DNA from 3 places in the Halonatronomonas betaini genome. Region 3 is predicted to be linked to each of the others. Evidence: riboswitches for the same ligand, from Rfam matches in the RefSeq annotation. Region 3 holds a riboswitch; each other region holds the start of a gene.

Region 1 (3,265 bases), on a different contig from region 3:
ATTCCAATTATGGACCTGAGATAGATGTAACTGCTCCTGGATCATTGATTTATAGTACTCTAGTAGATGATAAGTTTGGCTATATGTCTGGCACTTCGATGGCTGCACCCCATGTATCTGGTCTTGCTGGCTTAATGCTAAGCGAAGGTATTAGAGCTAGAGATGTTAGATCATTACTACAGGATACAGCAATTAAACTTGGAAACGATGATTATAGTGAATCATACGGTTACGGTATGATAAATTCATATAAATCTGTTTATCAGGCTAATAAAATTAATATTATCCTGGGAAATGAAAATGGCGATGGATATGATATAATTAGCAAAACTAAAGTTGATCTTAATCAGTCTAAATTTATAATAGAAGATGTTCCTTCAGGTGAATATGAAGTAATCGCCTGGATTGATATTAGAGATAATGGCAAATTAGAGAATGGCGATTATTTTGCCTCTACTGGTAAAGTAAATATTGAAAGTGATGATTATCTTTTTGAGTTTGTTTTAGAGGAGTATTACAAATAAATATAATTAGTTTATAATACTTTTCAGCAGTGTCTCCAAATCATTGGAGGCGCTTTTTTTATTTTGCTATTATTTATTCAAAAAGCATAAATATAAATTTTATTATTAATACTATAATTTATGATTAATAGTAATGTTAATGCATTTCTTACAATCTTTTTCGATACTTTTCGACAATATAGGTAGTAATAACCATTCTTCTTCTTGAATAATTATGTTAATATTAGTTTACAAAATAAAATATAGAATCCTTTGATAAAGGCACGCCTGTTGTAAAGCAGGTTCGCAAAGCCTGAAGTCCATTTATATTTGGGTGGTTCAGCTACCGGAGGGAGTGGAATTTAACTTATACTACTCTTCGGAGTAGTTTTTTTATTATAACTTATTTTCAAAGGAATTCATTTAAGGGGGAATCTAAAACATAACTTGCTGGTTTAACAAATATTATTTAAATGATTGTTACGTCTAACCTAATAATCATTAAACAGAAATAATTTCGATATGCAACAATTAATTATAGAAAATAAAATTAGTTTACATCTATTATTACTTTTAAAAAACTAAATAGATTCCTTTGAAAAAGGCACGCCTGTTGTAAAGCAGGTTCGCAAAGCCTGAAGCCCATTTATATTTGGGTGGTTCAGCTACCGGAGGGAGTGGAATTTAACTTATACTACTCTTCGGAGTAGTTTTTTTATTATAACTTATTTTCAAAGGAATTCATTTAAGGGGGAATCTAAAACATAACTTGCTGGTTTAACAATAAATATTACTTAAATGATTGTTACGTCTAACCCAGAAGCCTCAATACAGAAATTAAATACAATATACAGAAATTAATTATTAAAAATAAAATATAATAAAAGAGGGTCTGATTAAAAAAATGGTTAAAAAAAATAAAATATATATGATTTTAGTTTTATTATGGGCAGTCACTTTTGTTATGTCCGGATGTTCAAGTACTAATTCACCTATCGTCGATAATTCTCCCGTCAGTGAATTTAATGTTCTAGTTCATGAGCCTGGAGCTAATTTTGAAGAAGATTTGAATTATTTTAAACTTGCAGATACTGAAGTAAGCCTGGCAGGTAAAACAACTAATACTGATGAAAGTGGAGTCGCAAGATTTAATAATATAAAAAGCGGAAGCCAAACATTAACTATAAGTAAAGCCGGTTATGAAGATTTTTCTCAAAATATTGATGTTACTGAAAACGCACTTCCTGCTAAAATAAATATTATTCAAGTAAATAGTGCAAAATTACAACCTAATATTAGAGAATTCAATCTAGCTAATCCTGAAAATATTAATACCAGTATTGAATGGAACGGCTCTAATAACGTCGAAGGTTTATACAGAATTTTAAGTGATGATGGCTTTGATACAAAAAATCTTCTTGATAGTAATTTAACAACTTTTAATAAGGCAAACAGTACTTTAATAATTGACAAACAATACTTCCTTAATTACGAAAAAGGAGATAAAGTAGAAATATTTATTAGCTTTGATCAAGGCAGCGATTCATTACTTACTATAAATATTGTGGAAAATGAAATTGAAGAAGATGCTAAGATTAATCCATCAAAATTTGATTTTAATATTGATGACCAGAAAGATATTGAAACAATAATTACTTGGAATAAAGCAGGTGAAGTTGATTATATTGAATCAGAAATTGATGATGACTACTATGACGTTGATATTAAAAACGACTATATCTTAAATGAAGAAACAAATTCTTTAGTTATTACTGCTGACGAAATTATGAGCAACAACCCTAAAGTCGGTCATGTTCTTAAGTACACTATACATTTTGATGTCGGAGATCCTGCTGAGTTATTTGTTACTATAATAGGAGACGGACAAGAAGCCGATAACGGAGATGATGAGGATGAAGAAGATGACGATAACCAGAATGGCGACGATGACGAAGATACAGAGGAGCCTGAGGAGCCTGGAGATGGCGATATAACTATTACTGGTACTTTTGATTTTCAGCATAATTTACCAGAATCAATCGTTACAGGCAGTTCAGTAAGTTCTGAAAATGAAGAAATTTGGCAGGCTAATATTCTAACAAAAAACGAAAAAAACGAATTAATTATTAGATTTAGAGCTGGCTTATCTGAATCTGAAGCTAATGAGAAAGTTAAAAAGCATGGCTACGAGCCTATTGATTATATGCCAGAATTAAATGCTATGCTTGTAAAATTGCCTGATAAGAATATAGCTTCAGAGGAAGTAAATCTCTTCAGTAACGACCCTGAAGTTCTTTCAATATCTGAGAATAGTCAGTTAGAAATTTTAGACTACAGAAATCCAAACGATACTTATTACGATAGACAATGGGGCAATCCAGTTATGAGATTGCCTCAGACCTGGAGAGATAATACTGGCAGCAGTAGAGTAAGAATCGCTATTCTCGATACCGGTATTGATCATACACATCCTGATCTCTTGGATAATCTAAATGTCACTGAAAGTTATAATGCTGTTAACAATAATGACGATGCAATGGATTACCATAGTCATGGAACTCATGTTGCTGGAATAGTAGGTGCTGTAGGAAATAATGCAAGAGGCGTTGCTGGAGTTATGTGGGATGTAGAAATGTTACCTGTTAAAGTTATGGGCGATGATGGTTCTGGTTCTTCCTGGGATGTAGCAAGAGGCATCTTATATTCAGCAGGTTTAATGCAAAATAGACCTATAAAACCTGTTGATGTAATTAATATGTCTT
Region 2 (3,265 bases), on a different contig from region 3:
TAATTCACGATCTAATATAATAGGGTGGTAGTTTGAAATTATTGCTAATTATGAAAAATATATTATGGCGTAAAAATTTTGAATGATATTGAGGTTGCGAATGGGGGGTTAGGCAGGAGTATATGGAGAGTAATAGTTAGTTAATTAATAAAATTAAGAGGTGATTAAGATGAATAATATATTTTATATGGAGAAAAATGAATTGATGCGATTTGTTGAAGATAAGTTTATAGAGATGGTTGATAATGGGTCAATATCGATGAGAGATAAAGAAGTTAAGGATATGATGAACAATAGGGTTGCCAGAGATGAATTTTTGAAAATTGCGATGTCAGATGGTTATTTAATTTTGATGACAGATAATTACCTGCGGGGGATTGAGTGTGAGCAGGCAGGTGGTCTGATGTATCTGGAAGAGATGGATTGTGATGATGAATCTTTGAGTGCTTTGCCAGAGAAAGATTTTAACTGGCTGTCGACTATAATTAAAACTTGTTTTATTAATTTTTTATTTTCTAACGATTATTATCCTGAGGAACTATTTATGACTGAGGGTTACTCATATAAAAATTCTGTCTTGTATGTTGATGATTTTTTAGTTAGTTTATTAGAAAAAGATTCAGTTACTGATAGTGAAAAAGAAGAGATGGAAAGGATATTTGAACTCTGGTTTGAAGCCTTTGATGGTTATGATATTTCAACTTTCGAAAAATATATAATAGAAGTTTTTGATGATTGCTGGGATATTCAACTGGCTTATTTAAAGAGTTTAATGAGTCCTTTTATAGAAAATGGTTACATTGAGGATGATATTGAAGGTGAAAGGTTTATTGTGACGGAGAAGACTTTTAAGTGTATAGATTGGATGAAATCTTTGAAGGGTTTGTAGGGGTGGACTGAATTTTATTAGTGATAAAAAATAATCAGTAAAATACTTTAAATAGGTATTTTTTCTTATGTTTTTGCAGGATATTTAATGATGACGGCGAATATTAATAACAGGGCATAGAACTAAATATTTTGGCAAAATTACTGAAAGGTAATGGCGCAAAGCTATGGGTCTAAAGATGGTTTATCGATGATTGCCAGGCTGCGATGAGTTTTAGATTTTATTAGTTACTGTAGCTATTTTACAGTAACTTTTATTTTTTAAAAACATAGTAAAAAGGTATTATACAATAAATATAGAAGGAGTTTATAATATGTAAGTTTTATTTAAAAATTTGCAGAAATATATTTAGCTTAATCAAAAAAACATAAAGAGGAGTGAAAATGATGAAGTTTAAGAAGACGATGTTGCTGGTTTTTGTACTTATCTTAGTTGTTGGATTAACTGGCTGTGATAACTGGCAGAGTGGGCTTGATGAGGTTGAAAATGCAACCGGGCCTTCATGGGATCTGGATCTTTCGATTCCGTTGTTGCCGGCGACAAATGTTGATGTTGGGGAGGAACTGGCTAAGGAGTTTGATGAGGATTTAGATACTGATGAAGATGGGAATTTTAAAATTAGCCTATTAGAGGAAGATGATAGAGAAATTATAAATGAAAAGATCAATATTGATGATTTTAAGTTTGAACCTGTTGAGTTTGAGCCTGAGTTAGATGGTGTTGAATTTAACCTGGATGATGTAAGTTTTGATAATATAAATTTAGAGAGTAATGCTGATGCTAGCTCACTGGATAATTTAAACTCTGAATTTAAGGTTGATGAAACTGAAAAAATTGATGTAAGTGAATTGACTAATATCGATGGTTTTGAATATCTTGAATTTACTGATGGAAGTATAGTTGTTGAGATACCAGAGGAATTTGAGTTATCAGATGATGGTGTGAAGATTGAGTTTGCAGGAGAGAAATTAGATCGGATCGATGGTAGAACTTTTAGTTTTGATGGAGTTAGCATAGATAAAGATAAATTTGCTGACGATAATAATGAGATTGAAATAGAAATCATCTTTACTATTGTGGAGTTAGAAGGCGATAAAGATGGAGATTATTCAGTTAGTTTAAGGGTTGATGAGGATCTTGAGTGGGATATTAGAATTGAAGATTTTAATTTAGAATATGATTTTGCTTTTGATTCTGATGTAATCGATGCAGAAGATATTGTTTTTAAAGAAGATAGTAAATTAATATTTGAAATAATAGATTCTGATTTGACTTTTGAAGATATTAAGCTTGTTATTGATGATAGAGAAACTAATAAAGATGGTGAAATAAACCTTGCTGGCATGACATTACAGGAGTTGTCTGATAGTAAAATTGAATTTAGTGGAACTCTTCCTGGCGATTTAAATGATTTTGAAATTGGGATTAATCCTGCTAATTTGGCCTGGGAGGTTAAAGCGGAGGACGCAATTAAATTAATTAATGATGAGATTGAATCAAATGGTAATGACAAACTATTTAGTGAGGAAATTGATTTAACTGATCTTGATATTGATGATTTTAGCGATTACATTAAACCTTCTGCAGGTGGGCTTGAGTTTTTGATTGAATTGACTTCAGATATTGACGGTTTAGGCTTTGAACTTGATGGTTTTGTATTTGATGTGGATGGAGAAGAAGTTGAGGTGGATGATTTTAAGTTAAAAGCTGGAGAAGTTAGTGAGCTGCCAGAAGGTAAAATTGATGATTTATTTGATCTTATTTTTGATAGTGATGATCAGCCAGAGAAATTAACTATTAAAATTGATGGAATAAAAGCTATTAATGAGGATGATAAATTTATAATATATCCAGGGGATAATGAAATTAAAGCCAATGCAAAAATGAATTTTTATCTGGAGTTTGAATTTGTGGCAGATGAGAACCTGGATAATTTTATTTATAGGGCTGAACCTGAAGAATTTGATCTGGATGAAGATACCAGGGATGCTTTAAGTAATAATTTGAGATCGGTAGAGATTGTTCAGGAGATAGTTAATGAGTTGCCATTGAGTGGTGAGATTGAAATCTTTATCAGGGGAGATGAAGTTGATAAAGATGATTTTTATGATGATGGAAATGAGGGCATTTATAGTTCTGGATTGATTAATCTTAAAAAAGATAATCAGAGATATCGTTATCAGCAAGAACTTGATGAAGACTTTATTGAGGCCTTAACTGAAGAGAGCCCAATTTATATTGGCTTTAGAATAAAGATACCTATAGATGAAGATGAACCGGTGAGATTTTCAACGAATGATAGAATTGAATTGAAGATGTGGTCGAATGTGACAGTCAGAGTTAATTCTCAGGATTAAGGGGGTAGACAGAGATGAA
Region 3 (3,265 bases):
ATTCTGATGCTTTTCTTTTTGATATGTCTTGAATAAACACAAATTCATGCTCTTGATCTTTATAGCTAAAATACTGACTTGTTATTTCAACTGGAAAACTACTTCCATCTTTTTTTATAAAATTTCTTTCATAAGTTATACTGCCCTCTTCTTTTATTTTATTCCAAAATTTATTTCTAGGAACAAATTCCTCAGTAAATATAAAATTTGCTACAGATGAACCTATAAACTCTTCTTTTGAATAATTTAATTTAGTAAGTGCTGTCTGGTTAGCATATTCAACTTTTCCTTCAGGTGATACCCTCAATATTAATAGATCTGCGTTATCAACAAAAAATTTATTCATTTCAAGTAATTTTTTCTGTTTTAAATACTCTGTTATATCTCTATAAAAACTTACAGACCCATGGATATTATTATTGTCATCTAACATAGGATAACTATATACTTCTAGTTGCTTTGTTTGATTACTCTGTTCTATGCTAGTAATTGTTTTTTCTACTCTACCTGATTTAAAACTTTCTTCTGAGGGGCAGCTTTCACATCTAGTTTCTGAATCTTTTAAAACTTGATAGCAGTTCTCTCCGATTAATGATTTATCTAAAGAATACCACTCTTTTATTTTTGAATTGGCATAGCGAATTCTAAAATCAGAATCTAAAACTATAATTCCATCCTGGATACTTTCAAGGGTGCTACTAAATAACAGATTCTTATCTTTGATTTTTTGTTGAGAATAAACTCTATTTAAAGCTGATTTGGTACTGGCAATAAGAATTTCAGCCAGTTCTAAATCTCTCCTGTTAAATGCATTTTTTTGTAAAGAAACGGCCTGAAAGACCCCGATACCACCAATTGGTATAGTTATAGCTGATTTATAGCTATTTTTAATTGGATTTGCATCAGGCTCTTTTGCTGAATCTATAGTCAAATAACTTTGATTATTTTTATAAGCTTTACCTAAAATCCCATGATCTATAGATACATCTTGCAATTTTATTTTATCAGAAGTTGCAATTGCAACTAATTTATCATCTTTAGCTAATCTAATACTACTTAAGTCTAGAGACAAAATGTTTTTAGCTGAATTAAGGGTCTTTTCACAGATCTCTTTTTCATTATTTATTTCATGAAATTCAACTGCAACTTTATTTAACTCTTTAATTTTTAATTCCTGGGTTTTTCTTTTAGTTATGTCATAAATATTACCGTGCCAGATTATACTCTCATCATCCAGTTTTTCTGGCATTGCAATAGATTCTATCCATCTTACATTTTGATCTGGCAAAATAATCCTTAGCTCTTCACTCCAGACTGAGAGGTTTTTGGCAGATTTATTAAGTTCCTGGACTATTCGATCATAATCTTTATTATGAACATAAGAAAGAGCCTTATCAGGATTGTCTTTTGTTTCTTTATAAGAAATGCCTAAAAGTTCTTTTATACCTTCTGAGATATAGGGAAAAGTATAAGAATCATCAGGAAGTAATTTGAATTGATATGTCATCCCTGGAGATTTATTAACTAGTTTATCTAATAATTCTTTTAATTGCTCAATTTCTTCCCTACTTTCTTGATATGCTATATTTTTAATACATTCAATTATCCTAATAATATCGCCGTTTTCATCAAAGATTGGGGCAGTAATTGATTTTATATAGGTATCCTTTTCAGGAATGTACTTTTCAACTGATTCTAATTTTTTACTCTTTAGAGTTTGTTTTGCTGCACAGATATCACATTCAGAATCTCTTCCTATTAATTCATAACATTTTTTACCTACAACTTTTTCCTTGGATAAATCTAAATAATCATAGCCTGCCTGATTATACATATCTATAGTATGATCTGGATATTGAATACCTATAATTTCATCAACACTATCGATAATTTTTTTAAAAGCTAAATTATTATTCATGCCAGTAACACCATCCTATAGCTATAATTTAAAACAGATTCAAATATTAAAGCTGTGTAACAATACTTTGATAATTTTCGAACATTTTAATATAAAAAAAACTGGTCCAGGGACCAGTTGATTGATGCTTTGAATTTCTAAAGCAGCAACCAGGCAGTCTTATTAAGACATAAGATCCAGGGTTTTGCGTCCCTGTTTCACAACAGGTTTGCCAATATTTGCATGTTGACTGGTACTATAGTACCATCAATATTGAATAAAGTCAAGATATTTTTTCTGCATATACAAATAATCTTTAAAATAAAGTAAATTTTATTAATACAGCAGATCAAGATCAGGTTTCTCAATACAGTAATACAGAGACCAGATGCTAAGATGCTGTGAAATCGTAAGCAGCAAAGCCGGATATGATCTAAAATATAATGCTATTGCCCATAAAAGCAAGAAGGCAAATTGATACATGGCATTATCTGTGTATTTAAAAGCTCCCTCTTTGACCAGTCCCATCTTCCGATACTTCACCCTAAAATGATCGCCACCTAAAGCCCGAATTAAGCCAAAATATCTCAGGACTGACCAGAGTGTATAGCCAGCCGGAATTATAAGTAATATGGCCAGAAATCTGGCAAAGAACAAATTAATATTTAATGTATTCTGACTGGCTCTGGCAAGAGCCATGACGGTAAATGGACGGGCAGCTAAAAACGGGAAAAAGATGATCCCCCAGACCAGTAAGTCCAGCCGGCCAAACAGCCTGGTAAATAAAGCCTGCCCAAGCTGCAACCTAAAAACCAGAGCTACAATAATTTGATGGAAGAAAAATACCATTATTCCAAGTATAAGCCAGGTTCTATCAGATTGACCTAGCCAACTTCCCTGACTTAAAGCTGTTTCTGCTAAAAACCAGGTTATTGCAGCTATAATTATTTGAAATACCAGATGGATAAACTGGCCCTTAAAAAGATAGTTTAATGAGGAAGCTTCTTCAATGATAATTTTATCTGGTTCCATTAAAATCCCCCTTCTATATTTATAGCACTTCTATCTTCTAGTTACTAAAGCAATCGTCTCTGACTGATTTGAATAACTCTTACCAGTCAGATCAGAATAAAATTCATGATCTTTAAACCCATGGCTATCCAGTAGTGTTACTGCTGAATCCCTGGTATAAAAATGATCATAAATTCTATATAAGTTAATCTCTCCAGACTCAGTCATTACAATAGTCTGATCCAGAAAAGTATCATTCTTTTGATAGAGGAAGGTTTCTGTCAGTGCAAGGTGGGGCTCAGGATGCCAGAACCCTCCGTCATTGATTTCCCAGCTCCTTCTTGTTGAGCTTTCATC

The links. Region 3 has a riboswitch for cyclic di-GMP ahead of I0Q91_RS02045 (PAS domain-containing protein). Riboswitches for the same ligand answer to the same signal wherever they lie in the genome.
Region 1: linked by a shared signal. The riboswitch ahead of I0Q91_RS11670 (S8 family serine peptidase) and the one ahead of I0Q91_RS02045 (PAS domain-containing protein) in region 3 are both predicted to bind cyclic di-GMP.
Region 2: linked by a shared signal. The riboswitch ahead of I0Q91_RS07745 (hypothetical protein) and the one ahead of I0Q91_RS02045 (PAS domain-containing protein) in region 3 are both predicted to bind cyclic di-GMP.

Annotation. Positions count from the first base shown of each region.
Region 1 is NZ_JADPIE010000007.1:37,213-40,477, reverse strand. It holds gene I0Q91_RS11675 (S8 family peptidase) at 1-524, shown strand, start outside; cyclic di-GMP riboswitch class I at 775-854, shown strand; cyclic di-GMP riboswitch class I at 1,097-1,176, shown strand; gene I0Q91_RS11670 (S8 family serine peptidase) at 1,408-3,265, shown strand, end outside.
Region 2 is NZ_JADPIE010000004.1:46,716-49,980, forward strand. It holds gene I0Q91_RS07740 (hypothetical protein) at 170-889, shown strand; cyclic di-GMP riboswitch class I at 1,013-1,098, shown strand; gene I0Q91_RS07745 (hypothetical protein) at 1,273-3,246, shown strand; gene I0Q91_RS07750 (DUF5723 family protein) at 3,261-3,265, shown strand, end outside.
Region 3 is NZ_JADPIE010000001.1:397,246-400,510, reverse strand. It holds gene I0Q91_RS02045 (PAS domain-containing protein) at 1-1,918, opposite strand, end outside; cyclic di-GMP riboswitch class I at 2,060-2,141, opposite strand; gene I0Q91_RS02040 (methyltransferase) at 2,234-2,929, opposite strand; gene I0Q91_RS02035 (class I SAM-dependent methyltransferase) at 2,960-3,265, opposite strand, start outside.